2 regions of the Occallatibacter riparius genome follow, and region 2 is predicted to be linked to the other one. Evidence: predicted binding sites of a transcription regulator. Region 2 holds the regulator's gene; the other holds the start of a gene.

Region 1 (15,792 bases), 3.2 Mb from region 2:
GCCCGGCGTTGCAGCTCTTAATCCAGGCGGCTCTCACTTAAATCGAGTTCGTGTTCAAGAGTGCGATACAGGGTATCCCCAATCCGGCCGTTCGCACGCAGCGTGTTCAGTTCTGCGCGTTCCCGCCGAACTGTATCCAGCAATATGCGCTCGAGAGTAACCCCTTCTTTCGATGGTTCCGGCAGGCTGCCGTCGGGGCCGCATGGATCAACCTCCGTGAGCTTGTGCTCGTACTGGTGCAGCAGGTCCTCATACAGGTGGCGATTTGCTTCTTCTCCGGCGGCCTGGCCGCGCTCTTGAAGAAAACCGATAGCAGCGTGAAGCAGGAGCCGGCGAGCTTCTCCTTCTTCGCACACTCCTGAATCGACCTGAGCCAGGCCGAGTCGGCGGATGAGAAAGGGCAAAGATGAGCCCTGAAAGACGATCGTCACCACAATGACCGAAAAGGTCAGGAAGATGATGAGATCCCGCTCGGGGAAGGGCCTTCCATCCGCGAGCGTCAGCGGAAGCGAATTTGCCGCAGCGAGCGCCACTACTCCCCGCATCCCCGTCCAGCCCAGGACAAACAGTTGATTCCGGCGGGGCATCTCGTAAATCTGCCCGGCGAATCGCGTACGGACCCACCAGGAGGCACGAGCCGCGGGGAACATCCACACCATGCGCAGGACGATCAGGACCGCTGAAAACACCAGCGCATAGACCAAAACACTGAGCTTGCCTCGATTCTGAATCCCGGCGAGCACGTGTGGAAGCTGAAGTCCCAGCAGAATGAAGACAAAGCCGTTCAGAAGGAACTCGACAGCGTCCCAGACAGCTAGAGTCTGCAAGCGAACCCGCGGCGAGAAGATGCGGGAGCTCTGTCTGCTCACCAGCAGCCCGCAAGAGACCACCGCAATGACCCCTGATGCGTGGATTGCGTCCGCCGCAAGATAAGCCACGTAGGGGATGATGAGCGAAAGCGCGATCTCCACCGGCCCATCGTCAACCCACCGCTCCAGCCAGGTCACCGTAAATCCGATCAGCACTCCTACGAGCACGCCTCCCACCGTGAGCCAGAGGAAATCCAGCGTTCCGTGGAGCATCGACGGGGCAGTTCTTTCAACCACCATCTGCACGCCGAATTGAAGCGCAAGCAGTCCGGTTGCGTCATTGATCAGGCTTTCGCCCTCAAGGACATCCACGATTGCCTGCGGCATGCCGACTTTCCGAGCGATGGATGTGGCGGCTACCGCATCGGTGGGCGACACCACCGCTCCAAGAAGGAACCCGAGTTGCCAGTCGAAGCCAGGCAGCCACCACTGTGCAGCGAATGCCACGCCAATGGCGGTGAAGAACACCAGAAACACCGCCAGGCTCGAGATGGAGACGAGGTTGTACTTGAACTCCTGCCACGATGTCTGCCATGCAGCGATATACAGCAGCGGGGGCAGGATAACGATGAAGACGAAGGAGGGCGGCAGCGGGAAATCTGGAACGCGCGGGATAAGAGAGCAGAGCAGGCCGAAGACAACCAGTGCGATGGGATAAGAAACAGCAAAGCGGCGCGCCAGGCCGGCCACCGCAGCCACTGCGCACAAGAGTCCGACAAGCAAGATCACAACCGAGTTCACATGATCCATCCGGGGCGTTGTCCTCCCTGCAGGTTCTCGAACCAATGAAGCGAAGATGCCTAACACGACAGTTGCGATTCACTCGACTGTCCGGTGAGGGGCCGCTGAAGAAGCGATCAAGAGAAGAAGGCTTGCACGTCGGTGATATCCGTGCTAACGCGATACGGCGGGAGGCTGGCAAGGAAGGTTTGCCCGTACCGCTGCCGTCGAATCCGCGGATCGAGCAGCACCAGCACCCCGCGATCTTCGAGCGAGCGGATCAGCCGGCCGAAGCCCTGCTTGAGCGTCAGCACCGCCTCCGGCACTTGGTAGTCGAAGAAGGGCTTGCCGCCGGCTTCTTCGATTGCCTTCATGCGCGCCTGCACCACGGGATCGTTAGGCACGGCGAACGGCAGGCGGTCGATGATGACACAGCTCAGCGCTTCGCCTTGCACGTCCACTCCCTGCCAGAAGCTCGATGTGCCGAACAGCACGGCATTCGGCGTGTTGCGGAACTCATCGAGCAGCGCCTTGCGGGGCGCGGTGCCGTGCAGCAAGATGGGCCAGTCGAGCACCGGCAGCAGACGCTCGTAGACATCGCGCATCTGGCTGTAGCTGGTGAAGAGGCAAAACGCGCGGCCTTTCGAAATGTCGAGGATGCGGCGGATCTTCTCGGCCGCCGCCGCTGGAAAGTCGGGCTCGCGCGGGTCTGGCATTTCCGGAGGAAGGTAGAGCAGAGCCTGCTCGCCGTACTTGTAATGTGAGGGCACAATGAGCTGGCGCGCTTCGGTCAGGCCCAGCCGCTTCCGCATGTGCTCGAAGCCGCCCTGCACGGTGAGCGTGGCCGAGGTCAGCACTACCGTCGGAATCGTCTCGAACACGAGCTCGTGCAGCAGCTCCGACACATCAATCGGCGTGGCTTGTACAAACGTTGTGCGACTCTGCTGTCTGCCCAGGCGGGCCCCGTCGCGCTCGTTGCCACCCCACGCGCGCCGCTCGAGCCAGTAGACAATGTTGCTCGCGTTCGACTCCATCAGGAATTCGAGCTCGCTGCGCAGGCGGCCTACGCGCTTGCGGATGCCGGGAGCTTCGTCCACTTCCTTGAGGTTCCCGATCTCGTCCTCGATGCGGCGCAACGTGGCGCGCACGCCGGTGTAGAGGTCCCCGCGCGTTTCCAGGAACTCCTCGCGCCCAGCGAAAGGCTGACGCCCGTCGCCTGCCATGGGCAGCTCGGCAAAGAACATCCGCGCCCTGTCGCGAAGTTGCGCCGTCAGCGCCGGCAGACCCAGAGCACCTTCCTTGCCGCGCAGCATCGTATCGGTGTCGCGTGCCAGCTCTTCAAAGCGCACGTTCGAGACGGACAGGCCGAAGTAGTTGGAGGCCACCTCTTCCAACTCATGCGCCTCGTCGAAGACCACTGCTGCTGCTTCGGGCAGGATGCCGGCGTCCGGCGCCCCCGCCATCTCCCGTTTCACCGCCAGGTCGGCGAAGAACAGGTGATGGTTGACGATGATGATGTCGGACTCGAGGGCGCGGCGGCGCATCTCGGTGATGAAGCAGCGCTGATAGCTTGGACAGGTCTGGCCCAGGCATGCGTCGGAGCGCGCGTCGAGCTTGGCCCAGACCGCGCTGGCCTCCGGGATTCCGGACAGCTCCGCCCGGTCGCCGGTCTCGGTGGTCTGCTCCCATTCAGCGATCTGCTGGTACTGGTCGATCTCCTCCAGCCCCGAGAGAATCGGCTGATTGCGCAGCGTGACCAGCTTGTGGCGGCAGAGGTAATTGGCCCGGCCCTTCATGTAGCAGACCCGCAGGTCGCCCAGCAACGATTCGAGAAAAGGCACGTCGCGGAAGTAGAGCTGATCCTGCAATGCCTTGGTGCCGGTGGAGACGATGACCCGCTGGCCGGTCCGCAGGGCTGGCAGCAGATAGGCCAGCGTCTTGCCGGTGCCGGTGCCCGCTTCCACAATCAGGTGCCGCCGCTCGGCCATGGCGCGCTCCACGGCCTTGGCCATCTCCAACTGCCCGGGCCGGTACTCGTACGGCAGCGGTGAATTGGCGAGGATCCCTCCGGGCGCGAAGAACTCGTGCAGGGTGGGCAGGGTCCGGGTTGTGGCTATGGTGGAGGCCATCGGAACGGGCTCTTTCCATCATAGGGGGAAAGCGAATGTGGGGCGAATGTGCGCCTATTCCGTTTGACTCCGCTCTCTACTAACCCGGAAACTGGAAGATGCACCCGCCGGACGCCGGCGTTGAGGAGAAAGACATTGCCGACGTATCGCCGATCCGTAATCCCTACCCGCGCGGGCGCGGAGAACCTTCCGCTGGTGGCCATCGTGGGCCGCCCCAACGTGGGTAAGTCCACGCTGTTCAACCGGTTGACCAAGAGCCGCCGCTCCATTGTGGGCGACGAGCCAGGCATCACTCGCGACCGCATCTACGGCGAATACGAGTGGGGAGGCCGGCGCTTCCGTCTGGTGGACACGGGCGGTATCGTTCCTGACGACCCCGAGCTCATTCCCACCGAGATCTTCAATCAGGCGCGCGTGGCGCTCCAGGATGCCGACGCGTTGATCCTTGTGGTCGACGTGCGCACGGAGCTTGCCAGCCCCGACTACGACCTGGTCCGCATGCTGCTGCGCGGCGGCAAGCCGGTGTTCCTGGCCGTGAACAAGGCCGAGGGCGAAGCCATGGCCGCAGCCGCGGAGAACTTCCGCCAGCTTGGTATTCGCGAGGTGTATCCCGTAAGCGCCGAGCACGGTGTGGGCATCGGCGAGCTACTGGACGCCGTAGCGGAGGCGATTCCCGTGACCGCAGCTGAACAGTCCGCCGAGACCGAAGACGAGGTCGCTGAGGAGCGCGAAGTCTCCGAAGGCGGCCCGCTGGAGCCCGGTTCAGAGGACGAACCGCACCGTGCGCTGCATCGGACTCACGGCGAGTTTGAGCAGCACGAGACCTCTATCGCCATCATCGGCCGACCCAACGTGGGCAAATCCACGCTGCTGAATGCCCTCACCGGGACCACGCGCGCGATCGTATCGCCCATCGCTGGAACCACGCGTGATGCCGTTGACGAGCTGGTGGAGTTCGAGGACATGCGCCTGCGCTTCGTCGACACGGCCGGCATCCGCCGCAAAGGCAAGACGCACCTGATGGCCGAAAAGCTGTCAGTAGTCATGGCACGGCGGCACCTTGAAGCCGCAGACGTGGCGCTGCTGTTGATTGATGCCACCGAGGGCGTGACGGCATCGGACGCGACCATCGGCGGCTATGCGCATGAGTCGGGCCGGTCCGTCATTATCGTCGTCAATAAGTGGGATGCTGTGACCACCGCCCGCACCGACGGCAAGCCCCCCGCAGACCGCCAGATCTTCGAAGAGCAGTTGCGCAAGGCCCTCAAGTATCTTGACTACGCGCCGGTAATCTTCCTCTCGGCCAAAGAGGGCAAGGGCATGGGTCGCGTGCTGCATGAGGTGAAGGCGGTCGCGGCCGAGCGACGCAAGCGCGTCACCACCGGGCAGATGAACCGGTTCCTGGAGAAGATCGACTTCCAGCGAGCGCCGGTGCCCATGGCCAAGCGCATCCGCATCTTCTATATGACGCAGGCCGCGGTGGCGCCCCCCACGTTTGTGCTGTTCACCGACCGCGACATCAAGCTGCACTTCGCCTTCGAGCGCTTCCTCCAAAACCAGATCCGCGACTCCTTCGGCTTCAAAGGCACCCCCATCTGGTTCAAGATCAAAGCCCGCAACGCCGACAAGAAAGACGAGTAACGAGCTAGGAACGCATTCCACCAGGAGCAACGCATTCCTCGTCCGTGAGCTTCGCCAGCCGCGCGAAGCTATCAAGAAGGTCGGCGTCTACCACTGGTCGAAACCTCTGCTCCTCCTGATCCCAAACGAAATCGTGCCCGAGACGGCGAATGGTATTCACGTCTCCATTGTTGACTTCTGAGTACCATCCCCAAACGCTGTCGAGGTCGCCAACAGCGCGCCACGGCTCGCGTTCCCCTGCAATCACCAGTCGTGCGATCTGCCGCGAAACCAGCATGCGGGCCTGCTGGACCGGAAACGGGACTGGGAATCCAGCCTCCTTGGTGATTCGCTCCATGAGTTCAACTGCATCGCGATCGCAATGCACCTGCGTCTCGCCCGCGAGGCGGCGAAGCGAGGGCGTGTCGTAGCCGGCTTCGAGCAGGTCGAGCGCGATCGCTGCGGTATCTTCGCCGTGAATATCACCGCAAACAAACCGAGCGACGAACATCTGCAAACTCAGCTCTGATTCCGGAGGCGGAATCTCGGGGTACTTTCCTACCCAGGGCCGGGGCTCGCTCAACCGAAGCTCGACGATCTCCGCCGGGGCGCTGGCACCTCCTAGTTCGGAGTCGCCGCGGGGGTTTGATCGCGCGATGCGCCTGAGGAAGCGGTTGAGCATGTAGCAATTATGCCCGACCTCATCAGCGTTGCTTGCTGCCTGCCTGTGTCCACAATCACAGACCGCCGCACCCCCATCAGTGCTCCATGGGTACGAGGGCGCCTATGGAATTTTTGAATCGCGAGGTTCTCAAGAGTCTCAGTCCGGATGCTTTTCAGCAGCGGGAGCCGTATCCCTGGACGCAGATTCCCAATGTTCTGACGCCGGAAGCTCATGAGACACTGCGACAGAGTCTGCCCCCGATCGAGGCCGGGTTCGACCGTCAGGTCGGCGTGCAACGAGCCTATGGCCAGGCGCCGCACGACCGCTACCTGTTGCATTTCCGCCCCGGTGTTCCGGTTGCGCAGCCGTGGCTCGAGTTCATCGATGAGCTGCGGGGGCCGGTGTACCAGGACTGGCTGCGCACGATGTTGGGAGACCATCAGTTCATACCCACGTTCGAGTGGTACTACGCATGGGAGGGCTGCGCGGTCAGCCCGCACTGTGACGCCGCGCGCAAGCTGGCCACGCACATCTTCTACTTCAATACGGATGAGGACTGGGAAGCCGCGTGGGGCGGGCAAATCCTGATCCTCGACAGCGAGCGGCAGTGGAAGACGCACTCCGGTCCGAGCTTCGAGCAGTTGAAGGTAGCGGCGTCGATCGATCCGCGCGGCAACAGCAGCCTGTTGTTCCAGCGCACCCCTCACTCGTGGCATGGGGTTCGGCCGCTGGCGTGCCCGCCGGGCAAGCTGCGCCGTTTGTTCATTGTGACGATCAACGTTCCGAGTTTCCAGGTGTGGTGGCGCCGCGTGCGAGGGAAGGATCCCGACGGATTCCGAATCAGAGCGGCGTGAAGGCTGCGTTTGGAGGTGGCCATGGAAAATCTTTCCACGTTTCAACGCGAGTACCTGTGGGAGCTAGAGATCCCCGCCAGGCAGATCATCGAGCTTGCTGAGTCGGTTCCGGAGGAAGCCTACGACTGGCGTCCTGCGGAGGACGCGCGCACCTTTGCCGCGGTGCTGGTGCACATCGCCGCTGGCAATCTGATGTTGCTGTACGGGGCTGACGTGCGCAGCCCGGCGGTGATGAAGTTCCGCGGATCGCAGGCGGCTGAAGAAGGCCCTGAGCAGTGGCTCATGCTGGTCCGTCAGAGCGTTGCGATGCAAAAGACCATCACGAGCAAGGATGACGTGCTGGACCTCCTGCGGACCTCGTTCGAAGCAGTGAAGACCGCGGTGCGTTCGATGAAGCCGGAAGAGATGGAGGCGACCTGCCAGCTGTGGAGCGAAGTGACTACGTACCGTCGCATCTACCTCCGCATTCTGGCGCACGCCGATGAGCACATGGGCCAGGCAATCGGCTACGCCCGCGTGATGGGATTCCGCGTGCCGTGGCCTGATCCAGTCAGGATGATGGAGGAGATGGCCGCCCAGTCTGCGGCCAGGTCCGCCGCCACCGCGTAGGCCACAGTGGGGGCGCGTTGAGCCGCACTCTGTTGCCGCGATCAGCGATCGCCTTGCTGATCAGTTCTCGCTGGCGGCGTTGCCAAGCTCCGTGGGAGCAACTCCCCTGCGCGTCATCAGCCACCGCACCGGCAGGCCAAGCAGAACGAGGCCTGCGCCGATGAGCGACGGGATCGTTCTGCTGGCGATGAGCATCAGCGCCAGCGCTCCGCAGCCGGCAATGAAGACGATGGGTGCGACGGGATACCACCATGCCTTCGGAGCCAGGCCTCGAAACAGCGTGGCCGCCGTGAGAGCCAGGAACACAACCGACGAAAAGATGATGAAGGCCAGTATGCGGTCGAATGCGCCGAGCATCAGGATCACCAGCGCCATGCCGGTCTGCAACAGGACGGCATTTGCCGGGGTGCCGAAGCGCGGATGAAGGCGCGCGAAGACGCCGAGCGGGCCGATCGGTTCGGCTTTGCCGAGAGCGTAGGTGACGCGCGGAACCGCCATGCTGAGGACCAGCAGGCCCCCTACTACGCTGAGGATGACGCAGGCCGAGAGCACGCGTCCGCCGGATGCACCGAATAGAGATTCGCCGAACTGCGCGACAAATGCGGTGTTCGACTGGATGTTCTGCATCGGCACGACGGCGACGAATCCGATGCTGACCAGCAGATAGAGGGCGGTGACCAGCAGCACGCCGCCTGTGAAGGCGATCGGCAGCGTGCGCTGCGGGTTGCGGACCTCGCCCGCGATCTTGCCCGCCTCCCACCATCCGCCAAAGCAGAAAAACGCGCTCACGGCGGCTCCGGCAATCGCCAAACCCAGAGGATCGGAACCGGCGCGGCGTGTGGCCAGCGGCAGCAGATTCGACGAGGATGCGTGGCCGGCCAGGAACGCCCATCCAACCAGGGCGATCAGGACGGGTATCTTGAGCCAGTTGAGGACGGTCATGAGCCGGCTGCTGAGGCGCATACCGACGTAGTTGATGGCGCCAAGCGCGGCAAGGATCAGCGCGGGCACCGCCGGAATGAGCATCTGCGGGATGGGAATGAGTGACTGCACATAAGGCACAATTCCCACGCAGAGCGACGCGGCAACGCCGGGGTACATGACCAGCGCGGCCATCCATGCATAGAGGAAGGCGACCTGCGGGCCGAAACCGAGGCGGAGGTAGAGGTACTCGCCGCCGTCCTGCGGATTGCGAACAGCGAGTTCCGTAAAACTGAGCGCTCCACCCAGCGTCATGATGGCCATGCCGCACCAGACCGCGACCAGCAGGGTGGACGAACCGAGAGAGCGGGCCATGGCCGCGGGTGTAAGGAAGATTCCGAGCGAGATGGCCTCGCCGGTTACGACGGCCGTGGCCGCCCACACGCCCATCTGCCGTTCAGTCGCGGAATTCGCTTGCCCTGTAGGGGAATCTGCTGGCATGGTCTGGCTCATCGTAGCCGCTGCAACGTGGACAGCGCCATAGACCGTTGGTTGGACCTTTGGGCACCGGTAAAGTTCCACCCAACTTGACCGGCGCCCAGTTGCGGCAGGGCAGGGAACCAAATCCGGCGCTGTGAGAAAATTGAAGTTTGCACACGCAGTCCAAGTTTCGTTTGCTCGTGGTGCGGCTGGGCGCCATGGGCGACATTCTCCATGCCTTGCCGGCGGTGACGGCATTGCGCCGGGAGCATCCCTCCTGGATGATTGGCTGGGTAATTGAGCCGAACTGGCGGCACCTGCTGACCGCGGCGAATGGCACGCCCGCCGAGCCCCTCTCACCCTCGCAACCACTTGTGGACCAACTGCACCTGGCGCCAGTCAAGGCTTGGGGGAAGTCTCCTCTGAGCAGCCGGACGACTCACGAAATCAAGGAATTGCGGGCGGAGCTGAAGGCGGCCGAGTACGATGCCGTGATCGACTTCCAGGGGGCCGTGCGGTCGGCGGGGCTGGGATGCCTGACGGGGGCAGTGCGACGGATCGGCGAATCGGACCCGCGAGAGTGGGCGGCCAAGTGGCTGTTCACCGAGCGTGTTGCAACGACCGGCCGGCACGTGATCGAGCAGGACGTAGAAGTTGCGGCGGCGGTGGCAGGCGATGCGCTCGAACCGGTTCAGCCGCTGTTGCCGGTGGACCCTCATGCGGAGACGTGGTGCGACGGGCTATTTGCGCCGTTTGGGAAGGATCCGGTGGCGCTGCTGATTCCGGGAGCGGGGTGGGGTTCGAAGCGCTGGCCGGCTGAGCGATATGCTTCCGTGGCGGCGTCCTTGGCGGCTCGCGGCTTCCGTGTGCTGGTAAATGCCGCGCCGGGCGAAGAGGAACTGGCCGACGCGATCAAAGTGCAGTCGAACCGAGCGGCGATGCCGGTGCACTGTTCGCTGCCGCAATTGATCGCCATCAACCGTCGCGTGGCTCTGGCGATCGGGGGCGATACCGGGCCGATTCATCTGGCCTGTGCGCTGGCACGTCCGGTGGTGGGCATCTACGGGCCCACGGATCCAGCGCGGAATGGTCCTTACGGCACGCGATTCAAGGTGCTGCGCAGCCCATTCAGCCAGCGGAACCACGCGAGGCTGGACGAGCCCGAGGCCGGGCTGCTTACGATTAGCCCTGAAGACGTGCTGGAAGCCGTGGATGAAGTGCTGACCTCGGAGACTGCTCGATGACTACTGCCGAAAAGCCGCAGCAAGACTGGATCAGCCGCTGGCAGCGGATAGCGAGGCGCATTCGCGTTCCGCTCGGCTTTGCGGTTGCGGCTCTGTATGTATTTGAGCTGTGGCAGCAGGCGCCTGAGCCGGAAGCGGTGGCCTGGAGCCTGGCGCTGGTTGTTCCGGGGCTGTGGCTGCGCGGATATGCCGCCGGATACGTGAAGAAGAACCAGGAACTCACCACGACAGGGCCGTACGCGCATGTACGCAATCCGCTCTATCTGGGGTCCATCCTGATTGCCGCCGGGTTTGCGGTGGCCCTCGAGAGCTGGGCGGTGGGCGTTGCGTTGGCTGTGATGTTTGCAGCGATCTACATTCCGGTGATCGCGTCAGAAGAGCGGTTTCTGCGGGCCACCTTCCCCGGATTCGACGACTATTGCAGCCGGGTTCCGCGTCTGATTCCTCGGTTGAGGGCGGCGCGCACGCCGGAGGGGGGCGGGGAGGGCCGGTTTTTCCTACCGCTTTATCTCAAACACCGCGAGTACAATGCTCTTTTGGGGGCTGCCCTCTTGTACTTGGCCCTGATGGTTGTGCGGCCGGCGCTGCATGTCCTCGTCCACGGACGTCCCTGAACGTATTTTGAGTCGTCCAACTTCAAGAAGGAGCCTTCCCTGCCGGTGAAGAATAAGCGCACGACTGTCCTGTCCAGCCTGGGTGCACTTTTCTTTGCTGTTTCCACTGTGGCGTGCTCCTTTGCGCAGACCCAGCAAGCGCCTGCGCCGCAGCAGGTTACGCAAACCCTTGCGCCGCCGCGTCCAGGGTTCAGCTTTCCGCAAAAACAGACCCTCACCTACCTGGTGGACTGGCGCGTCTTCCCCGCCGGAACCGCCGTTCTGCACTTCGAACAGCAGGACGCCAACACCGAGAAGCTGAGTGCCACCGCAGACACCAGCGGCGCCATCAACCTCCTCTTCCACGTCAGCGACAAGTTCCAGTCCACTTTCGACCGCACCAAGGGCTGCACGAACGAATTCGACAAGCAGACGGTGGAAGGCCGACGGCAGGTGAATTCGACCCTGAAGCTGGACTACACGACCAACAAGTCGATCCTAGATGAGAAAAATCTGGTCACCGGGCAGACCAAGCACGTGGAGCAGCCCATTCCCGGCTGCGTGACCGACCTGCTGACCGGCGTCTACTACGCTGCGAGCCAGCCCATGACCGTGGGGCAGAGCTTCCAGGTGCCGATTGCCGACCCCATGCACACGGTGCTGGTGACCATGAAGGTCGAAGGGCGCGAGGAGATCAAAACGCCGCTCGGCACCTTCAAGACGGTCCGCGTGCAGCCCACTGCCGATGCCGGCGTAGTGAAGAACCGCGGCAACATCTGGATCTGGTACACCGACGATGACCGGCATCTCCCGGTGCAGATGCGCGCGCGGCTCTTCTGGGGAACCATCACATTCAGGCTGTCGACGAACGAGGCGAAGTAGAATCCGGCGATTCTTGTGGAGAGTAGTGCTTCTAGTTAGGAACAAAAAGCATTAGCACTATTTCATGCCAGACTGGCTACTTGGCAGTTATAAAGATCCCCACTAGATATGGGTCCGTTTCTGAGTATTAGCTACCTCGGGCCTTCCCATCAGCGGTGTCGCTCTATCGGTCATTCCGTTTTGAAAGGTGTGCTAGAATTCCTCCACCACTATGGAGGAGAATCATGGACGAGTTGGAATTCATTCGAGTCGTTAGTGACCTTCAGAGCAAACTGGAAGAGGCCAAGGAACAGGCTTCCGGAGGACAACTGACCGGAGATCAGATATCCGCGATGCTCCCTAGCTTGTTCAATCTCGATTCGACTATCAGCTTCACCGGCCCGTCGGGCTACAAGCCGCAACCGGTCCCTACAAAGGGTTCCAAACCGCCCTCTGGAACAAAGTAAATGGCGGTGCATTTCAAATCGGTTAGCGCCGTCAATTTATCTCCAGACAACACCAGGGCAGGATGGGACGTGTTTTTTGAGCGAGCAGATACGCCCCCACCTACCGACCCAAAAGTCGAGTCGCTGCGAGGTCAGTATGAGGAGACGGTATTCGTTTTGCAGAGCATGGATCTGCACGACGAAGATTTCCAAAATCTCTTCAACGCCCTGATCGTCGGCGCTCAGGTTGGACTACAGGGAGAAATCAGTGGCTCAAATCTCGATGCGGGAGCGAACCAGTTAGATCAGGTTCGCCGCAAGATGGTGAGCTTAGCGAGCAAGGACCGCGACAGGTACCTCCTTCAGCTTGTCGGGGTTGGCGTAGTTGTGTCGCTAGGGGCACTTCTGTTAGCCGGTTTAGTCGTTGCATTGCCACATATCAAAGGGTTGGCGGTCCTCGGCGAAGCTCGCTTTCAGAGTGTTAGGGCGTGGTTGCTACCGGGATGTCTTCTGCATCCCGGACTGTGTCTCGGAGTGGTGTTCGCGGCATTCGTCGCGAACAGAAGTTTTACGTTCGAGCTGATTCGAAAGATGGATCCTTACGCCTTCACTCCGTTGATGCGCATTCTATTCATAAGCCTCGTTAGCTATGTGCTCTTGGCGGTGCTCTGGTTCAACATAATCCAACTTGGAGCAGGCGGGTATCTCTTGAATAGTGTTCAGACCAACCCGCAAGCGGGCTTTCTGATTGGGCTTGTATGCGGGGTAAGCGAACCGGTCGTGGTGCAGATTCTGTTATCACGTCTCAAGCCAGAAGAGCGCTCCAAGAAGCCCTAACGTCTCCGTATAAACTCCTATGAGGACTCCCGCTGTAGAAGATGAGCGTAGCCCATCTGTCATTGCGTGAGGGTTCTTCGTCGCCGCGCTCCTCAGCGCCGCAGAGATCCGGTGGAACGACAAATTTCTGGGGAACCATCACATTCAGGCTGTCGACGTACGAAGCGAAGTAGAGTCCTGCGGCTCCTCGGCCGCCGTCGTCGCCCTCAGCGCCATTTCGCGGAACACCTGGCGCATCTCCGGCGGGCTGTGCACGACGAATCTGCACCCCGCACCGAGAAGCATAGCCGCGAAGAGTTCCAAACGGTCGCGCCCGCAACGCAGGCGAGTCCCATTGTCCAGCGATTCCAGAGCAATCCTCCACGGAGCGAATGCGCGCTCGGCTTCCTCGAGCGGCATGTCGAGCCACACATCAATCTGGTACGTCGACTGAATGAAAGGCATGCTCTGTTTGAGATGGAGACGAGGATCGAAGTGTGGTGGGCGGCGGAACGTCGTCCGGGTCACCTCCAGGCTGGAAACGCGATCGAGCCGAAACGTGCGCAGCGCCTGCCGTGAGAGACAGTGCCCCATGAGATACCAGCGGCCGTCCGTGTGCATCACGGCGTAGGGCTCGATCTGCCGCTGCGACCGCGAGCCACCGTGCGACTCATAGTCGAATCGAATGCGATGGCCTGTGCGGATGGCGGAGGCTGTGTCGATCAGCGACTGAACCGAAGTGGAGATGACCCAAGGGCCGGGTTCAATGGCGACCACGTCTTCCACGGTGCGGACGTTCTCACGCAGCGTTTCAGGCAGCACCCGGCCCAGCTTGGCCAGCGCGCCCTCCGTGGCCGGGGCGAAGGCAGATAACCCGATCTGCCGCAGCGCCCGCAGGCCCAGCGACAAGGCAAACGCCTCCTCATTGGTGAGCAGCAGCGGAGGAAGCCGGAAACCGGGCTTCAGCCGATAGGCGCCGCCCACCCCGCGCGACGACTCGACAGGAATGCTCAGGTCCTTCAGGCGAACAATGTAGCGCTGCACCGTGCGCAGATCGACTTCGAGGCGCTCGGCCAGCTCTGCTCCGGAGACGAAGTCGCGCGCCTGCAGGATTTCCAGCACCGTGAGAACGCGCATGATGGGGTCGTACATGATTTTTCGATTCTCTCTCGAATTTACGACAGGTTCTGTCGGGAATCCCGGCTAATCTCATTTTCGAGCCCGGAAAGGGCATGGAGGATCGAGAAATGATGGCAGAAACGGTGGCAGTGAATGTGGTTACGGCAGAAGGCCTTCTGAAGCAGTGGCAGGGCCATCGGCGTTTGACGCGCAGAGTGATCGACGCTTTCCCCGAAGAGGCGCTGTTCAAGTTCTCGCTGGGCGGCATGCGGCCCTTTGCGGACATGGCGTTCGAGTTCATCCGAATGGCCGTGCCCATCGTGGACGGCGTGTCCACGGGCAAATGGGAAGACCTCGGCGTCAATCATGACAGGCAGAAGCCGACGACCAAGGAGGAGCTGCTCCAGCTTTGGGACGCACAGACCGCGGAGCTCGATGAGAAGTTCCCCCGGATTCCGCCGCATCGGTTCGAAGAGGTCGACAAAGCGTTCGGGATGTGGGAGGCGCCGGGCATCGCGACCATTCAGTACGCGATCGATAACGAGATCCATCATCGCGGGCAGGGGTACGTTTATCTGCGGGCGCTGGGGATCGAGCCTCCGCCGTTCTGGGAGCGAGAATAGGGTTCCGGCTCATTCAAAAGGGGCCCCTCAGGAGCCCCTTTTGCGCGTTTCGGGACGAGATTAGTCGCCGCCGACCACCCGCCGCTGATCGATCGTGTGCAGGTTGGGAGATTGCACCAAATCGAGAGGGGCGGTCGAGGGCAGATAAATCGAGAAGGCCGTGCCGCTCGGCGACGTGGTCCGCGAACGGTAACGCAGGCGACCTCGATTGCGGTGCACGATATCACGCGTGAGCCACAGGCCCAGGCCGGTCCCCCTACTGCCTTTCGTTGTGAAGAACTGCGTAAACAGGTTCTTGCGAATCTCCTTGCGAATGCCGCTGCCAGTATCGGCAACGGTGATGCGGGCATAGTGCGCGCCTCGTTGTGTGACCTGCGTGATGCGCACGAAAAGCTGACCGCCATTGGGCATGGCGTCGATGGCGTTACCAATCAGGTTTACCAGCGCCTGCCGGATTTCGCCGGCCGAACAATAGGCCAGGGTCCGGCGAGCCTGAACGTGTTCGGATATGTGCCGCTCCAGCATCTTGCCACGGAATAACGCGACAGCGGATGTCACCAGTTCGCCCAGGTCGGTCAGATCCGGCTTGGCGGGCGCGCGATGGAAGCGTAGCGTCTGCTGTACGATCTCGCTGATCCGGCCGAGTTCCTGGGTCGCGAGCTGCGCAAAGGACCTGGCTTCGTCGATGCTGGAGCTGTTCTCAACCAGGAAGAGCAGGTTGCCCAGCGCCTCCAGGGGATTATTCACCTCGTGGGCCATGGTGGCAGCCAGTCGTCCTGCCACTGCCAACTTCTCCGTGTTGCGCAGAGCCTCGTCGCTGTGGACCTGGCGCTCGGCGGCATCGCGGACCTCGAGCTGCTTCATGCGGGCGGTGTAGGCGACTTGAACGGCGCTGAGCAGAAGCTCTTTTCGGACCGGGCGATCGAGCAGAATCAGGCTCCGAACTTCCAGGCGAGCACGGGTGGCTATGGCCGCGTACTGCGGCTCGGCCGGCCCGCTGGTCAGCAGCATGACGGGCAGATCCGACCAATCGGGCTGCTCCTGCACCACGTTGCGCAGCGCATCAATTCCGTCGCCCGCAAGGGCCTCATCGGTCAGGATCAGGCCCATCAATTGCGAGCTTTCCACATGAGAGCTGTCGGCAATCCTCTGCACGCATTCGGCAGCGAAACCGTGGCTGTTTAGGAGTGCGCAGATGAGGTCCCCGTCGCGCCCCACGGGTGC
Region 2 (15,792 bases):
CGGTTTTGTCGAAAACTAAGATCAAGCGGCTTTACCTTATCCCGATTCTCTCCAAGGCGCTCGACGTGCTTGAACTGCTCGAACAGACCAACGCACCCGTTGCTCTGGAAGACGTCTACCAGCAGACCAAGATTTCGAAGACCAGTGTCTATCGCATCTTGAAGACGCTCGTGCATCGCGGGTATGTCGCGCAGGGGCAGAACGGGCAGTACCGGCTCGTCTCGCGACCGCGGCGGCTGCGTTTCGGCTTCGCTGCGCAGAGCGCCGAGATGCCCTTCTCCGTTGCTGTCGGCAACAGCGTTTCTTCGGCTGCGGCGGCTGCCGGCATCGAGCTGCTCACGCTCGACAACCGCTACGATCCGGATGTTGCCATCAAGAATGCGGAGCAGTTCGTGAAGGAGCGCGTCGACCTAGTCCTCGAGTTCCAGGTGGAAGAGCATGTCGCTCCGCACGTCGCGCACATCTTCAAGAAGGCTGACATTCCTCTCGTGGCGATCGACATCCCCCACCCCAACGCGACCTACTTTGGGGTCGATAACTTCGAAGTGGGATACGAGGCAGGGGCGCTGCTCGCGCAGTACGCCTGCAACAAGTGGAAGGGCAAGGTCGACTGGGTACTCGGCATCGGCTTCAGCGAGGCTGGATCGTTTGTGCAGAGCCGCATCACCGGCGCATTTGAGGGAATCCGCGAACGGCTCGACCAGGTTCCCGCCGACCGCTTCCTGCGCCTTGAAGGCCGCGGCATGCGCCAACCAAGCTTCGTTGCTGTCTCGGAGTTTCTGCGCAATCAGCGCAAGGGGCAGCGCACGCTGGTGGCCGCCGCGACTGATTCGAGCGCTCTCGGCGTTCTGGACGCAGCGCGCCAAGCCGGACGCGAGCAGGACATCGCCATCGTCGGCCAGGACTGCATTCCTGAGGTGCTCGACGAGATGCGCAGCGGCAAGAGCGCCATTATCGGTTCCGTCTCGCATGGAGCCGAGAGCTACGGCCCGCGCCTCATCCAGCTCGGCATCGCACTGCTGCGCGGACACATCGTGCCGCCGTATAACTACGTCCGCCACCGCGTCGTCACGCCGGAGACTCTGGGCTCCGCCGACCCCGACAATCACAATGGAACCGACCAGAGCTCCGAGCGCGAACCCGCTTCGGCTCTCTGATCGAAAGGCAGGCTCTCGTGGATTCAGACTCCGACTTTTCCGTGTCCACGAAGCCTGCCCGCATCGCCATCGACCTAGGCGCCGAAAGCTGCCGCGTTTCGCTGCTCCGCTGGCGAGGCGACACGCCGCAAATCGAGCTTATTCATCGCCTGCCGAACGGCCCGACCCATGACGGCTCTTCGCTTCGATGGCCGTTCGATCGCATCTTCGCCGGTCTTGAAGAAGGTCTGCGCAAAGCGGCAGATGCAGCGCCGGAAGGTGTGGCTTCGATCGCGGTGGATGGGTGGGCGGTCGACTACGTCCGCCTCAAGGCCCAGGGGGAGCCGATCGCGAATCCCTTCTGCTATCGGGACGAGCGTACGATCGCAACCAAAGAGCGCGCCGACCAGCTCATTTCTGCGGCCAGCCTGTTTCAGAAGGCGGGCGCGCAGCCGCTGCGCATCAATACCCTCTACCAGCTCATGGCCGATCCGGAGTCAGGCATCGATGCGCATGCTCCGTGGGTCAACCTGCCTGAGTATGTGCTGCACCGTCTGGGTGGCCGACGCGTTGCCGAGTACACTAACGCCACGCACACGGGCCTCGTCGACATCGCCACTGGCGACTGGTCGCATCAACTGCTTGATCTCTTCGGCATTCCCGCTGATCATCTGCCGCCGATCGTCTCAACGGGAACCATCGTCGGCCGTCTCAACGGCCCGGTCGCTGAGCTGCCAGCGTTTCGCAGCACGCAGCTCGTCGTTCCCGCGTGCCACGACACGGCGTCGGCCATCGCCGGCATCGCCACTGATCTCGATGGAACAGCCTACATCTGTTCCGGAACGTGGTCGCTGGTCGGTACGGTCGTTTCCTCGCCAATCATCACCGAAGAGGCCCTCCAAGCCGGCTACACCAACCAGGGCGCAGCCGCCGGCGGATTCTGCTTCCACACCAACGTCAATGGCATGTGGATCCTCAAGCAGTGTCTCGAGAGCTGGAGGCAGGCCGGCCGCGCCTGGGAGATCTCCGCGCTCATCGCCCAGGCCGAAGAGTGCGACTGCGCAGGCATTATTCCCGTTGATGCAGCGCCGCTCATGCTCGATGGAGATATGCCTGAGCGCCTGAATGATGAGCTTCGCAAGATCGGATGTGCGACGATCGAAAACTGCGCAGGCAACGAACCGAAGTTTGCGCGCCTCATCTTCGAGAGCCTCGCCAGCCGCTACAAGTCCGCCATCGAGAGTCTCGAATCAATGCTGGGCCGGCCCATTCGCCGCATTCACATTCTTGGCGGAGGCAGCCAGAACCAGCTCCTCACGCGCCTCACCGCCCAGCACACCGGCCTTCCCGTCGAAACCGGAAATGTCGAAAGCTCCACCATCGGCAACTTCGCCGTGCAACTCGCCGCAGCCGAATCGCCCAACGGCAAGCTCACACTGGAATCCCTCCGCCGCTGGGCACTTGTCCTCTCGGAGTCGAGCGTCAGGCAATAGCCGCGAAAGCCGACAACCGTGTTCGTTTGTCCTTCTTCCCTTTGTCCCTCTATCCCTGTATTTCTGGTCCCTATTGCCTATCCCCTACTCTCAACCTTTAAACTCCCGCCATGACGCGCAATCAGGTTTTCTCCCTCGTAGCAGTTTCGGCCCTCGCCTCGTTCAGTGCTTCCCTCGTCGCCCAACAGCCCACTCAGCCCAAGATGAAGCCGGAAGAAACCGAGATCTGGCAGCCGGTTCCCCCGGTTGTTACGCCCGCCAAAGACGCCGGCGCCGCGCCCTCTGACGCCATCGTCCTCTTCGACGGCAAGAACCTCGACGAATGGGTCAACGTCAAGGATCACGGCCCTGCTTCCTGGGACGTGGTTGACGGCCTTATGAAGGTCAAGAAGTCCGGCGGCAACATCGAAACCAAGCAGAAGTTCAAGAACTACCAGCTTCACATCGAGTTCCGCGTACCCGAGTCCATCACCGGCTCAGGCCAGGCCCGCGGCAACAGCGGAGTCTTCCTCGCCTCCACCGGCCCGGGGGACGACGGATACGAACTCCAGGTGCTCGACTCCTACCAGAACTCGACTTATGTGAACGGCATGGCCGGCAGCATCTACAAGCAGGCGATCCCGCTGGCTAATGCCGCGCGCAAGCCCGGCGAGTGGAACGTCTACGACATCGTCTGGACCGCGCCCACGTTCAACGAAGACGGCTCGGTCAAGACGCCCGCGTACGCCACCGTCTTCTGGAACGGCGTCATCGTCGAAAATCACTTCGAGCTGAAGGGTCAGACGCTCTACATCGGCAAGCCGTTCTACAAGGCCTACGACAGCGCGCCCATCAAGCTGCAGGCCCATGGGGACAAATCAGAGCCCATCAGCTTCCGCAACATCTGGGTCCGCAATCTGCCGTAACACAGAGAAGAAGAGAAACAGAGAAGCAGGGAATCTCCCCTCGGCGGATCGGGTCGCTGTTTCTCTGTATCCCCTTTTCCCTGTTTCTCTGTACTGCTTCTCAACTCACGCCCCTTGCGTATATGTAGCCTTCCCGTTCACAAAGTGCGCCGTGAGCACCTGTCCCCGCATCTTCGGATCAAACGAGATGTGCACCCATGTTCCTTCCTGAATCAGCTGGTCGAACTGAATCGTCCCGTCGGCCTGGATCTTTTTGACAATCTCCAGAGGAACGCCGAAGCTCCGGCAAACGAAATCCGCCGCGTAGCCCGTCACATGCGCTGAGGTAGGAACACCCCCAACCGCGTGGTTAAGTGCCGGGCAGCGGTACCCGGAATCAATGTTGAGTGGGAGTCCCAGCAAGGCGCGCACCTGTTCGAGGCCGGCGGCTGTTGCCTTCAAATGCTCCACCACATCGGGCGGTGGTGTGTTGTCGATGCTCTGCCTGACGGCGGTTGAGCTGAAGGTCATTTCATCGAGACTGAAGTGATCGCTGAGTTGCATGACTCCCCCTTCGAAACAAAATATCCCGGCTTCCGCCAAAGCACACTAACTATTCCGGAACCAACCGCGTTACTAGCGGTTCCAATCCGGGCAGGATTTCCCCTTGCGATTCGCTTTTTATTCGCTATAATCCACGCATGGCTGTCACCAGGCGACAAAAAGAAGTCCTCGACTTCCTCGATACCTTCGTCGGCCGCAACGGCTACTCCCCATCCTTCGAAGAGATCGCACGCGGCATGGGGCTCAAGAGCCTTGCCACAGTGCACAAGCACATCACCAATCTCGAGAAGAAGGGCATGCTCGACCGTGTGCACAACCGCAGCCGATCCATTGACGTGCTGCCCCCCGGAACCCGCACCCGTACCAGCGACCGGCTTCCCCTTGCCGGGCGCATTGCAGCAGGTCTCCCAGTTGAGACCAGCGAAAATGTGGAGACTATTTCGCTGCACGACGTGGTCGGCAATCGCGATGTCTTCGCCCTCGAGGTTCGTGGCGATTCCATGCGCGACGAGCACATCATCTCCGGCGATTACGTGCTGGTGGAGCGCACCAAGACCGCCAAGCAGGGCGAGATCGTTGTCGCCCTGGTACACGGCGCTGAAACCACGCTGAAACGCTTCTACTCGGAAGGCAGCACGATTCGCCTGCAGCCCTCGAACATCGAGATGGAGCCGATCTACGTGCCCGCCAACCAGGTTGCCATCCAGGGCCGCGTGCTCGGCGTCCTGCGCAAGTACCACTAGAACGCAGCAAGATTCGCGCAAAGAAAATCCCCGGCCCTCAAAGAGGCGCCGGGGATTTGTTCTACTACTCGCTGCTTAGTAAAGCCGGAAGTTCACCGCGATTGTCACCATCACCGGGACCGGCGTACGTCCATCCTTCAGTGCCGGCTTGAACTTGTACTTCCGTACAGCTTCCAGCGCTTTCTCGTCCAGGCCCATGCCCAGCGGCCGCACCACGCGCGGGTTCTGTGGGTTGCCCTGCGCATCCACGATGAGGCTGATCATGACTTCGCCCTGGTACTTGGCGCGGCGCGCCTCATCGCTGAATTCCGCTTCAGGCGCGTTGATCGCTACAGGAGCAGAAATGCCGCCGCCGACGCGGTAAACGCCGCCACCTGTGTTCCCGCCGGATCCGGGTCCGTAGCCGTTTCCATTGCCGGAACCAAGGCCACCGCCCGATCCCGTGCCCATGCCGCCGCCGGTTCCCTGCCCATTTGAGGCCAGGCTCACGTTGGGCGAGTTGTGCACGCCGATCATGGGCAGCATCGGATTGTCAGGCAGCTTGATGTCTTTCTGAACATTGATCGCGGAATCAACGGCCAGCTTCGGCTTCTCGATCAACGGAACCATCGGGGGAGCCTGCGGGTGCGGATCAATCTTCGGCAGGTGTCCCTTGATCGGGTCCACCAGGTCATGAGAACCGCCGCCACCACCGCCGCCGGCCTTCACGGCTGCCTTGGGCGCCTTGAAGTCGGAGATATCGATGTTGGACATGCCGGTGACTTGCGGCTTCTTAATTTCCTGGTAGATCTTGCGCGCGCCGAAGACCAGCACAATTGCGAGAATCAAGCCGTTGATCACGGTGGCCGAACCTACGGCCCAGGGGTTCGTCTTGACCGCCATGCGGTCAGGAACCGGAATCGGTGTGGAGGTCAGCTCGAGCGGCGGAAGCTTGGGCGGGAAGAAGACGTCGTGTACGTTGTCGTACAGCTCCTTCCAGATCGGCTTCTCTTCAAACGCTTTTCCGAGGAAAGCATCGAGTTCATGACCTTCCGACGTGGGAACGTCAGACGGGGTAATGGTCTGTGTCATAAATGTACTGCCGGCCATTCCGCCGGATTCTGTTCCCCTTTGATCTGCAGGCCGGTGATGGCCGTTGCCATTCCCGCCTAGTGATCCATTATGCTCGAATGCCGTCGGTCTTGTCGCGGCGAACGAGGTGGAAGTCTCCGAGTGATGACTCGAGTCTACCGGACGAGCTGGGGACTGTCCGGGCTCCAGAATCTCATATTCTGTAGGCTTAGGAACTCCCATAAAGTAATAGACGACCCGCCTTGTGAGTTGTTAGGGTGCACATCCCGAAAAACAGTGTGAGTTAGGCCCAATCTAACGCGAAACTAGCCGTTCTGCCAGCTTTGGTGCCGTTTCCTCTGGATTCTGGTCCGGATCGGATCGGAACGAGATCGGGCCCGATCGGACCGGAGCGCCTGGAATTGTTCCAGCCAGGCCGGCATTGAAGAATCGCCGCTCCCGCCAGTTACACTGGAAGAGAAGATTCTGCACGAATTTACGGAGAAACGATGCCCGCAGCGCCGGAACTCAAGGCGACCCTGAATCTGCCCCAGACGGCCTTCCCCATGAAGGCCAATCTGCCTCAGAATGAACCACTTCGCCTGGCCCGCTGGGCGTCTCTGCGCCTCTACGACGAGCTGCGGAAGGCCGGAAAGGGCCGCCCTTCCTACATCCTCCACGACGGTCCGCCTTATGCCAATGGCCCCATTCACCTGGGCCACGCCCTCAACAAGGGCTTGAAGGACTTCGTCGTAAAGTCCAGGACGATGGCTGGTTACGATGCCCCCTACGTTCCGGGGTACGACTGCCATGGCCTGCCGATTGAGATCAAGGTTGACGAGCAGCTCGGCCGTAAAAAGCTCGAAATGCCCGCCGCTGAGGTGTTGGATGCATGCCGCGCCTACGCGCAGAAATATATTGACCTGCAGACCTCGCAATTCGAGCGTATCGGTGTCTTCGGCCGCTGGGCCACGCCCTACAAGACAATGTCGCGGGACTATGAGGCGCGGACGCTCGAAGCCTTCTACGGCTTCCTCGAGAAGGGCTTTGTCTACCGCGGACTCAAGCCGGTTTACTGGTGCATCCACGACCGCACCGCGCTGGCCGACGCCGAAATTGAGTACGAGAACCACACCAGTCCTTCGGTGTATGTGCGCTACAAGCTGACTTCACCGGCCGAAGCCCTCGATCCCGCGCTGGCCGGCCGCGAAGTCTATACGATCATCTGGACGACGACGCCCTGGACGCTGCCCGCGTCTCTGGCGGTCGCCTTCCATCCTGATTTCGACTACGTCGCGCTGGCGACGGCAGACGGCCCGGTGTACATCGTGGCTGCCGAACTCGCCTCCAGTGTTGTGGCAGCGACAAAGTTGGAGAACCCGGTCGAGATCGCACGTTTCAAAGGCGCGAAGCTGGAGCGCCAGACCTTCCAGCACCCGTTCCTTGATCGCTCTATCCTCGGGGTCCTGGGCGATTACGTCACAGCCGACACCGGTACCGGCGCCGTGCACACGGCGCCTTCGCATGGCGCAGAGGACTTCTACACCGGGCAGAAGTACGGGCTCGACCTCACGTGCCGTGTCGATGCCTCGGGGCGCATCCACGTGGACGAAGCCGCGTGGCCGCACACTACTCCTGCGCCTTACGACGGCCTCACCGTGTGGAAGGCAAACCCCGTCATCATCGCCATGCTTGTGGAGCGCGGCGCGCTGCTGGGCTCCGGGAACCTGGAACACTCGTATCCGCACTGCTGGCGCTGCCACAACCCGGTCATCTTCCGCGCCACCGAGCAGTGGTTCATTTCGCTTGAGACGCCGATGAAGCGCCAGGACGGATCCGAGACGACCTTCCGCCAGTTGAGCGTTGAAGAGATCGACAAGGTCACGTGGGATCCGGGCTGGGGCAAAGAGCGCATCACCAACATGATTGCGACGCGCCCCGACTGGTGCATCAGCCGCCAGCGCATCTGGGGCGTGCCCATCGCCGTATTCATGTGCGAGGGCTGCAACGAGCCCTTCATCGACGCGGGCCTGAACCGCAAAATCATTCAGCTCTTCGATGACGAAGGCGCAGAGGCATGGCACGCCCCCAAAGCGATGGAACTGCTGTCCGCCCATGCGAAGTGCGCGAAATGCGGCAAGTCCGAGTTCCGCAAGGAAACCGACATCCTCGATGTGTGGTTCGACTCCGGCACGAGCTGGTTCGCAGTTTGCGAATCGGACGCGGATCTGCGCGAACAATATAAGGCCTTTCAGCGGGGCAATGGCCCGACGGTGTTGTATCTGGAAGGCGGCGACCAGCACCGCGGCTGGTTCCACTCTTCCCTGCTCACCAGCGTTGCACTGCGCGGGCGGGCGCCGTATTCGCACGTTGCTACTGCCGGCTGGACGCTCGATGAGCAGGGCCGCGCCATGTCGAAGTCGCTTGGCAACGGCGTCGACCCGGTGGATATCGCTCAGCGCATGGGTGGCGAGATCGTACGGCTCTGGGTCGCGTCGGTCGACTTCCGCGAAGACATGGCAGCCAGCGAAAACCTAATGGCCCGCTGCGCGGAGATCTACCGCAAGCTGCGCAATACGTTCCGGTTTCTGCTGGGGAACCTCAGCGGTTTCAACCCTGCGACGGATGCTGTGCCAGAAGCCGAGCTATTGCCGCTGGATCGATACATGCTGGCGCGCACCCGCGAGCTAACGGAGAAGATCCTCGGCTGGTATGCGGCGTTCGAGTTCCACCGCGTGTATCACGCAGTGAACGAGTTTGCCATCGTCGACCTCAGCTCGTTCTACCTCGACGTGCTGAAGGACCGCATGTACACCTTCGCGCCGACGAACCCGGCGCGGCGCTCGGCCCAGACCGTGCTCTGGAAGATCACCGAGACGCTGGTGCGGCTCGTTGCGCCCATCCTCAGCTTTACAGCGGATGAAGTGTGGGAGTACCTGCCCGCTGTGGAAGGCCGCGAAGTCAGCGTCCATCTCGCGCTGTTTCCAAAGCCGGAGGAAGTGTTCGCGTCAGAGTCGGCTCCTGTGCTCGACGAGTGGAAGCGCCTCTTTGAAGTGCGCGATGAAGCACTGCGCGTTCTCGAAGAAGCGCGGCAGGCCAAGCGCATCGGCAAGGGGCTTGAAGCTGAGCTCGAAATCGCCGCAGCAGGCGAGCAGCTTGCGCTGCTCGAAAGGCACGCTGCCGGCCTCAAAGAGATCCTGAACGTGTCGCGGGTTAGCGTGGTCTCTGGCGAAAGTCTGCGCGTCACTGCCCTGCCCGCCAGCGGCCACAAGTGCGCCCGCTGCTGGAACTTTATGCCGGAAGTCTCGAACTACGGCATCTGGCAGAACGTCTGCACCCGCTGCCATCAGGCCCTGCAAGAAATGAACATTGAACCGCCGAAAGCCGAGGATGCAGCGTGAGCCTCACCTCCGCAATCCGGCTGCCGTGGCTGCTGCTCATCTCGCTCGCGGTCTTCACGGCGGATCGCTGGACAAAGACCTGGGTGGAAGCGCACATTGCGCTCGGCAGCGCCATCCCGGTCATTGATCACATCTTTCGCCTCTCGCACTGGACCAACGAGGGCGCGGCGTTCTCGATGTTCGCCGAGTCCGCTTCGCCGCACCTAGTGCGCTGGGGACTGATCGGGTTCACCATCATCGCGTCGATTGCCGTGCTCATCGCGATGGTCCGCCTGGGCCATCGCTTCACGCTTACCACGATCGCGCTGGCGCTCATCTTCGGCGGCGCGCTCGGCAACGTGCACGACCGTATCGAATACGGCTCCGTGGTCGACTTCCTCGAAGTCCACATCTTCAGCTATCACTGGCCCGACTTCAACGTGGCCGACAGCGCCGTCGTCATCGGTGCCTGTCTGCTGGTGCTCGACTCAATTTGGGGCCATCGGCCGGCTGCCGAACCCGCCGACGGCACTCAGTAAATACCGGCAGGAAATCCTGTCTCACTCTCCGTTTCACCCCGCTCGGATACCGCTTCAAACCGCAACGGTTTTCCGCGATTCGGCGACTTCCTACCATTTGAGGCATGGCACTTCGCGTGTACAGGCCCCCTCTTCCGCTCTCGCAGTATGTCGAATTCATGTGGCGTGCAACAGGTTCTGGGTTGCAGCCGTCGCGACAGCGGATCTATCCCGATGGCTCAATGGCGCTGGTGATTCACCTGCGACGGGAGAGCACATGCTTCTTTATTGACGACCAGGCCTGCAGCGTTCGAGTGCCCTTACTTGCCGGCCCTTGGTCGCGATCGTTCCAGATCGACCCGTCTCAGTCTTCGCCGGCCATCGGCGTTGTCTTTCGTCCTGGCGCGGCTCGCATGTTTTTTCCCGTAGCTGCGCATGAGCTGCACAACATCGATATCACGCTCTGTGATCTTGACCGTGGCGACGCGAATCGTCTGCTCAACGACGTTTGCTCCGCAGTCGGCATCGACGCCGAGTTTCGCGCGCTCGAACGTTATTTGCACATGAAGCTGGCGGAGGCCCGTCCGCTTCATCCGGCAATCCGGTACGCCGTCGATCAATTGTCGCGCGAAGGCGTTTCGGCGAGCATTCAAAGGATTCAGACGGATACCGGCTTGAGTCATACACGGTTCATTCATTTGTTCCGGGAACACGTTGGTCTTACGCCGAAACTGTTCGGCCGCGTGCGCCGATTTCGCGCTCTTCTCCAACGGATCGAGAAGGGTGTTCCCGTGAACTGGGCAGAGCTTGCCGCTGATTGTGGATACTTCGATCAGGCGCACCTCATCCACGATTTCCGCGCCTTCGCTGCCATCACTCCGCGTGACTACAGCCGGATGGCGTCCGGCGATGTCAGCAGCTTGATTACCGCTGCCGTAAAAAGTTGAATTTCTTACAATACGGGTGCTTCCGCCATGGGCAGAATCGGTCCATGACGAATTCTTCTTTCAACACTCTTCGGGCTGGCTTCCGGCGAAGCGCATGGATGGTGCTCACCCTCATCCTCGCGATGGGGCTGCTCTACGCATCTGAACCCATCCAATACCCAAACAACTTCCGCCTGTGGGTACATGTAGGAACCGGCGTCATTCTGCCTGGCGGCCCGATACCTGAGAGCGAACAGGGCATGCACCATATCTTCGCCAATCAGAAGGCTGTCGATGGCTATGCTTCCGGCAACTTTGCTGACGGTTCGGTAGTCGTGTACGAACTGCGCGAGGCTCGGCAACAGAATGGAATCATCTTCGAAGGCAGTCGCAGGAGAGTCGACGTGATGATCAAAGACTCAAACCTTTATAAAAACACCGGGGGATGGCGCTTCGAGCGCTTCATGGGCAACGGCCAGACTGAAGACGTAATTCATGACTCGGGAGCGTCATGCTTCGAATGCCACAAAAAGGCCAACGCGCACGGATTCGTTATCAGCCAGATCCATTGAGAGCTGGCGACGGTGCCTAGAGCACCTTCGCCAGCCAGTGCCCCGTGAGTTCCTCGAAGTCCACATCTTCAGCTACCGCTAGCTCGACTTCGACGTAGCCGACAGCGCCGTCGTCATCGGCGCTTGACTCTCTATACACGCACACCGCGAAGTCACCGCCGTCGAGTAGATGACAGATTCTTCATTTGACTTTGCTGAATAATTCCTGCCAACTCAAATCCGAAGTCATGTAAGCTGCTTAGGAGAGAGAGGTGGCAATCCTCGTGACGTCATCTGGGTTGCGCTTTGCAGGCAGTTTGAGCGTGGTGTCTGCGCTGGTCCTTTGCACAGTCGGATGCGGCAGCACCTCTCCGGGAACCAAGACCGGCGGCAGCGGCGGAGGCGGGAATCCGCCACCGACCTACGTGACTGAATACCTTTACGCAGGCGGCTATCCTTTCATCGATCAATACAAGCTGAGCACCAGCACCGGAATCCCCAATGCGCCGGTGCAGATGAACGTCAAGGGTGCTCCCAACATGGCAGCCACTGTTCCGACGAAATTCCTGTTCGCCGCTCAGAATGGCGGGCATAATGCGGCCGGCCCTGCCTTCAATGCGTTCTCAATCAACTCTGATGGCACCCTGACGCTGGTAGCCGGGTCACCGTTTGTCCTGCCGGATCCTGAACTCGCAGGAATGGACCCAGGCTTCATGGCCCTCACGCCGGATAACTCTGCGCTGTACGTCATGATGCCCACAGCCACCTGGAAGGCCTTTGTAACTGGGTTCAGCGTCGATACGGCGACGGGAAAGCTCACGCCTCTCTCAACGAAGATCAGCTTCGGCCCCGACTCCGGCAATGCATCCGGAGCCGGGCAGCTGGTGGTAGACCCATCGGGACACAATGTTTATGCGGCTATTGGTGCAACAGACATCGACGATGCGAACGGACACCCTCAGGCGGGTATCGCGGCGTTCTCAATCGATCCAACAACGAAGGAACTGACGCAGCTTTCGGGGTCGCCCTACCTGCTCCCGAGTTTCTCAGGTCCCGGCGATCCCGTGATTGACCCCACGGGCCATTTCGTCTATGTCGCGGTCTCAGCGTTGAATCAGGTCCAGGGATATACGCGCAACACCACCACTGGCGTATTGACGCCCATGCCAGGCGCGGCCTTTGCGGCCGGACCTTTCCTGGCCGGGTTGGCGATGCATCCTTCAGGGAAGTTCGTGTTTGTTTTGGATTACAACCAGATAGTCACGTATTCAATCGATAGCAGCACTGGTCAACTTAAAGATATCTCTACCTGGACCGGCAACGGTGGCCCTGGAAGCTGCAGCCCGGTGCCGGCTTTCGTGGTAGATCCCACCGGAACCTACCTCTATGCCTCCAATGCGGCCTCTGCTATCTGCGTCCTTCAGGTCGATCAGACTTCTGGGGCATTGAAACTGATCAACGGCGCGGTACCCGCTCCCAATGGCGATGGCCTAGCATCCTCGATGGTTCTGGTGAAGGCTCAATAGACAATTGGTTTCGATAATCCGCATCTAGATCACCTTCGCCAGCCAGTGCCCAGTGTGCGAATGCAGATTCGACGCGATCTGCTCCGGCGTTCCCTCTGCCACTATGTGTCCGCCGCCCTCGCCGCCCTCGGGTCCGAGGTCGATCACCCAATCCGCCGACTTGATCACGTCCAGGTTGTGCTCAATCACGATGAGCGAGCCGCCGCCGTCAATCAGCTTCTTGAATGCGGTGAGCAGCTTAGATACGTCATCGAAGTGCAGTCCGGTCGTCGGCTCGTCGAGGATGTAGAGGATCCGGCTCGCCTGCGACGGCTTCGCATTCGCATTCGCCGAACGCACGGCCGCGAGATGCGCCGCCAGTTTCACGCGTTGCGCCTCGCCGCCCGAAAGAGTCGTGGCCGACTGTCCCAGTCGCAGATAACCGAGTCCGACTTCATCGAGCACCGCGATTTTCTCGAGCAAACGCTGCTGGCCCACGAAGAACCGCAGCGCCTCCTTCACCGTCATCTGCAGCACCTCGTGGATGTTCTTGCCCTTGTACTGCACCTCGAGAATACGCGGCTGATAGCGCGTTCCGTTGCAGTCCTCGCAGGGCAGTTCCACATCGGCGAGGAACTGCATCTCCACCGTGACGGTTCCATCGCCTTCGCACGTGTTGCAGCGTCCGCCCGGCACGTTGAAGCTGAAATGCCCCGGGGTGAGCGACATCCGTTTCGCATCCGGTTGCGACGCAAAGATCTCGCGGATCAGATCGAAGCCCTTGATATACGTGATCGGATTCGACCGCGGGGTGCGCCCGATCGGCGTCTGGTCGACGAGCACAACGTCATTAAGCCGCTCCACTCCCGTCAGCGACTTGAACACGCCACTCGGATCACTTCCGTCGCTCTGGCCCAGCGCACGTGCGACGGCGCGATACAGCACCTGGTGCACCAGCGTCGATTTGCCCGAGCCAGAAACGCCGGTGATCGCCACCAGCATCCCCAGCGGAATCTCGACATCCAGCCCACGCAGGTTGTTGGCATAGGCGCCCTTCAGCACCAGCTTTTCCCTGCCCGGCTCGCGCCGGCGCGATGGCACTGGAATCGTGATCTGCCCCGAGAGATAGCGCCCGGTGAGCGAATTGGGATTCGCTTCAATCTCCGCCAGAACGCCGTCGGCCAGCACCTTGCCACCAAACTCGCCGGCGCCTGGCCCGAGGTCGAGCAGATGATCCGCGGCGCGCAGTACGTCTGGATCATGCTCGACAACGACGATCGTGTTGCCGAGATCGCGCAGGTCTTTCAGAATGCGAATCAGCCTGTCCGTGTCGCGCGTATGCAGCCCGATCGACGGTTCGTCGAGCACATAGAGCGCACCCACAAGCTGCGACCCCAACGAAGTCGCAAGCTGAATGCGCTGCGCCTCACCGCCTGATAGCGTGGAAGCCAGCCGGTCTAAGGTCAGGTATTCGAGCCCCACCGCATCCAGGAACGTCAGCCGTTGCCGCACCTCATGCAGAATTTGCCCCGCGATCTCCGCTTGCATCGGCGTCAGCGTCAGCTTCGAGAAGAACTCCTTCGCCTTGCCGACCGTGAGCGCCGTGCCCTGGCAGATGTTCAGGCCGTTCAGCCGCACCGCGCGCGCTTCGGCGCGGAGCCGTTGTCCTCGGCATTCGGGGCACTCCGCATAGCCGCGATACTTCGACAGCATCACGCGCACGTGCAGCTTGTACTTCTTCCGCTCCATCTGCGCGAAGAACCCGTACACTCCGTCGAAGCTGCTGCCCTTGCCGCGCAGCACAATCTCGCGCGCCTCGTCGGTCATCTCGCGCCAAGGCACGTCCATGGGGATGCCCAGCGCGCCGGCCTGCTTCTTCATGTCGGTGAACCAGCTGCGATACTTCGGCCGGTTCCACGGATCGATCGCTCCGTCGTTCAGGCTGAGCCCCTTATCCGGGATCACCAGGTTCAAATCGAAATCGACCGTGTTGCCGAACCCCTGGCAGCGCGGACATGCGCCAAACGGATTGTTGAAACTGAACAGCCGCGGCTCCGGCTCGCGGCCGGGCCGGTGACAGCTCGCACACTCATAGGCCGCGGAGAACCGATGCATCTTACGCTCGCCATTCTCATCCCTGGGAACTTCTTCGAAGATCACCTCGCCGGCCTCGCGATACGCAATTTCGGCCGCATCCACGATGCGCGCGCGGTTCTCCGCATCCACCACGATGCGGTCGACCAGCACGAATACCGGCAGCGTGAAATCAATCTCAAGCAGGCTCTCCGGCGTCGAAAACTCGAAGATGCGCCCATGCTGATAGAGGCGGTTGAAACCTCCGCTGCGCAACTCATTCAGCCGCGCCTTCAGCGCATCGGTCATGGGCGACTCAACCGCAGCTTTAGCAGCCGCCTTCGCCGCCGCGGCCTTGGTTTTGCGCGTGGGCTTCTCAGGCTCGGCCTTGGTGATCTCGTGCTTCACCGGGAACAGCGCCTGGATGCGGGTGCCTTCGCCGAGCGCAAGGATTCTCTCCGCGATCTCGTCCATGCTGTCGCGGCGCACCAGCCCATCGCAATAAATGCAATGCACCACGCCACAGCGCGCGTACAGCAGCCTCAGGTAGTCGTAGATCTCGGTCGCCGTTGCCACTGTCGAACGGGGATTGCGCGTGGTGTTCTTCTGCTTGATCGCAATTGCCGGAGCCAGACCGTCGATCTCGTCCACATCCGGCTTCTCAATCCGCTCCAGGAACTGCCGCGCATAGGCTGACAGCGATTCGACGTATCGGCGCTGCCCCTCGGCGTAAATCGTGTCGAACGCGAGGGAAGATTTCCCGGACCCGCTCACGCCGCTCACAACCGTGAGCTTGCCGTGCGGAATCTCGCAGGAGATGTTCTTGAGGTTGTGCGTCCGCGCACCGCGGATGATGATGGCTTCGTTGGCAGAGCTCAAGGGATGAAGGACCTCAAGAGAGCGTAATCACGGCTGCATGTGCATGGATGACAATGACGTTACAAACGCACATTAGGCCATCTTCCATTA

What was found. The regulator LexA, encoded in region 2, represses DNA repair genes until DNA is damaged. The targets are predictions, from matches to a motif close to CANTTCGCTTTTTATTCGC.
Region 1: a site for LexA is predicted at 3,750-3,768, ahead of MOP44_RS03310 (ATP-dependent DNA helicase). Genes of this name have one in related genera too.

The regions. Positions count from the first base shown of each region.
Region 1 is NZ_CP093313.1:832,178-847,969, reverse strand. Features, by position in the region: gene MOP44_RS03315 (Na+/H+ antiporter) at 18-1,619, opposite strand; gene MOP44_RS03310 (ATP-dependent DNA helicase) at 1,727-3,718, opposite strand; gene der (ribosome biogenesis GTPase Der) at 3,854-5,359, shown strand; gene MOP44_RS03300 (hypothetical protein) at 5,364-6,020, opposite strand; gene MOP44_RS03295 (2OG-Fe(II) oxygenase) at 6,125-6,856, shown strand; gene MOP44_RS03290 (DinB family protein) at 6,878-7,465, shown strand; gene MOP44_RS03285 (APC family permease) at 7,526-8,887, opposite strand; gene MOP44_RS03280 (glycosyltransferase family 9 protein) at 9,037-10,110, shown strand; gene MOP44_RS03275 (methyltransferase family protein) at 10,107-10,724, shown strand; gene MOP44_RS03270 (DUF3108 domain-containing protein) at 10,770-11,585, shown strand; gene MOP44_RS03265 (hypothetical protein) at 11,810-12,031, shown strand; gene MOP44_RS03260 (hypothetical protein) at 12,032-12,847, shown strand; gene MOP44_RS03255 (helix-turn-helix transcriptional regulator) at 12,992-13,978, opposite strand; gene MOP44_RS03250 (DinB family protein) at 14,074-14,568, shown strand; gene MOP44_RS03245 (sensor histidine kinase) at 14,629-15,792, opposite strand, start outside.
Region 2 is NZ_CP093313.1:4,460,273-4,476,064, reverse strand. Features, by position in the region: gene MOP44_RS18155 (substrate-binding domain-containing protein) at 6-1,157, shown strand; gene MOP44_RS18150 (rhamnulokinase) at 1,199-2,629, shown strand; gene MOP44_RS18145 (3-keto-disaccharide hydrolase) at 2,740-3,534, shown strand; gene MOP44_RS18140 (D-Ala-D-Ala carboxypeptidase family metallohydrolase) at 3,640-4,077, opposite strand; gene lexA (transcriptional repressor LexA) at 4,215-4,820, shown strand; gene MOP44_RS18130 (energy transducer TonB) at 4,896-5,891, opposite strand; gene ileS (isoleucine--tRNA ligase) at 6,380-9,271, shown strand; gene lspA (signal peptidase II) at 9,268-9,789, shown strand; gene MOP44_RS18115 (AraC family transcriptional regulator) at 9,894-10,715, shown strand; gene MOP44_RS18110 (cytochrome P460 family protein) at 10,760-11,266, shown strand; gene MOP44_RS18105 (hypothetical protein) at 11,283-11,405, opposite strand; gene MOP44_RS18100 (lactonase family protein) at 11,518-12,771, shown strand; gene uvrA (excinuclease ABC subunit UvrA) at 12,796-15,702, opposite strand.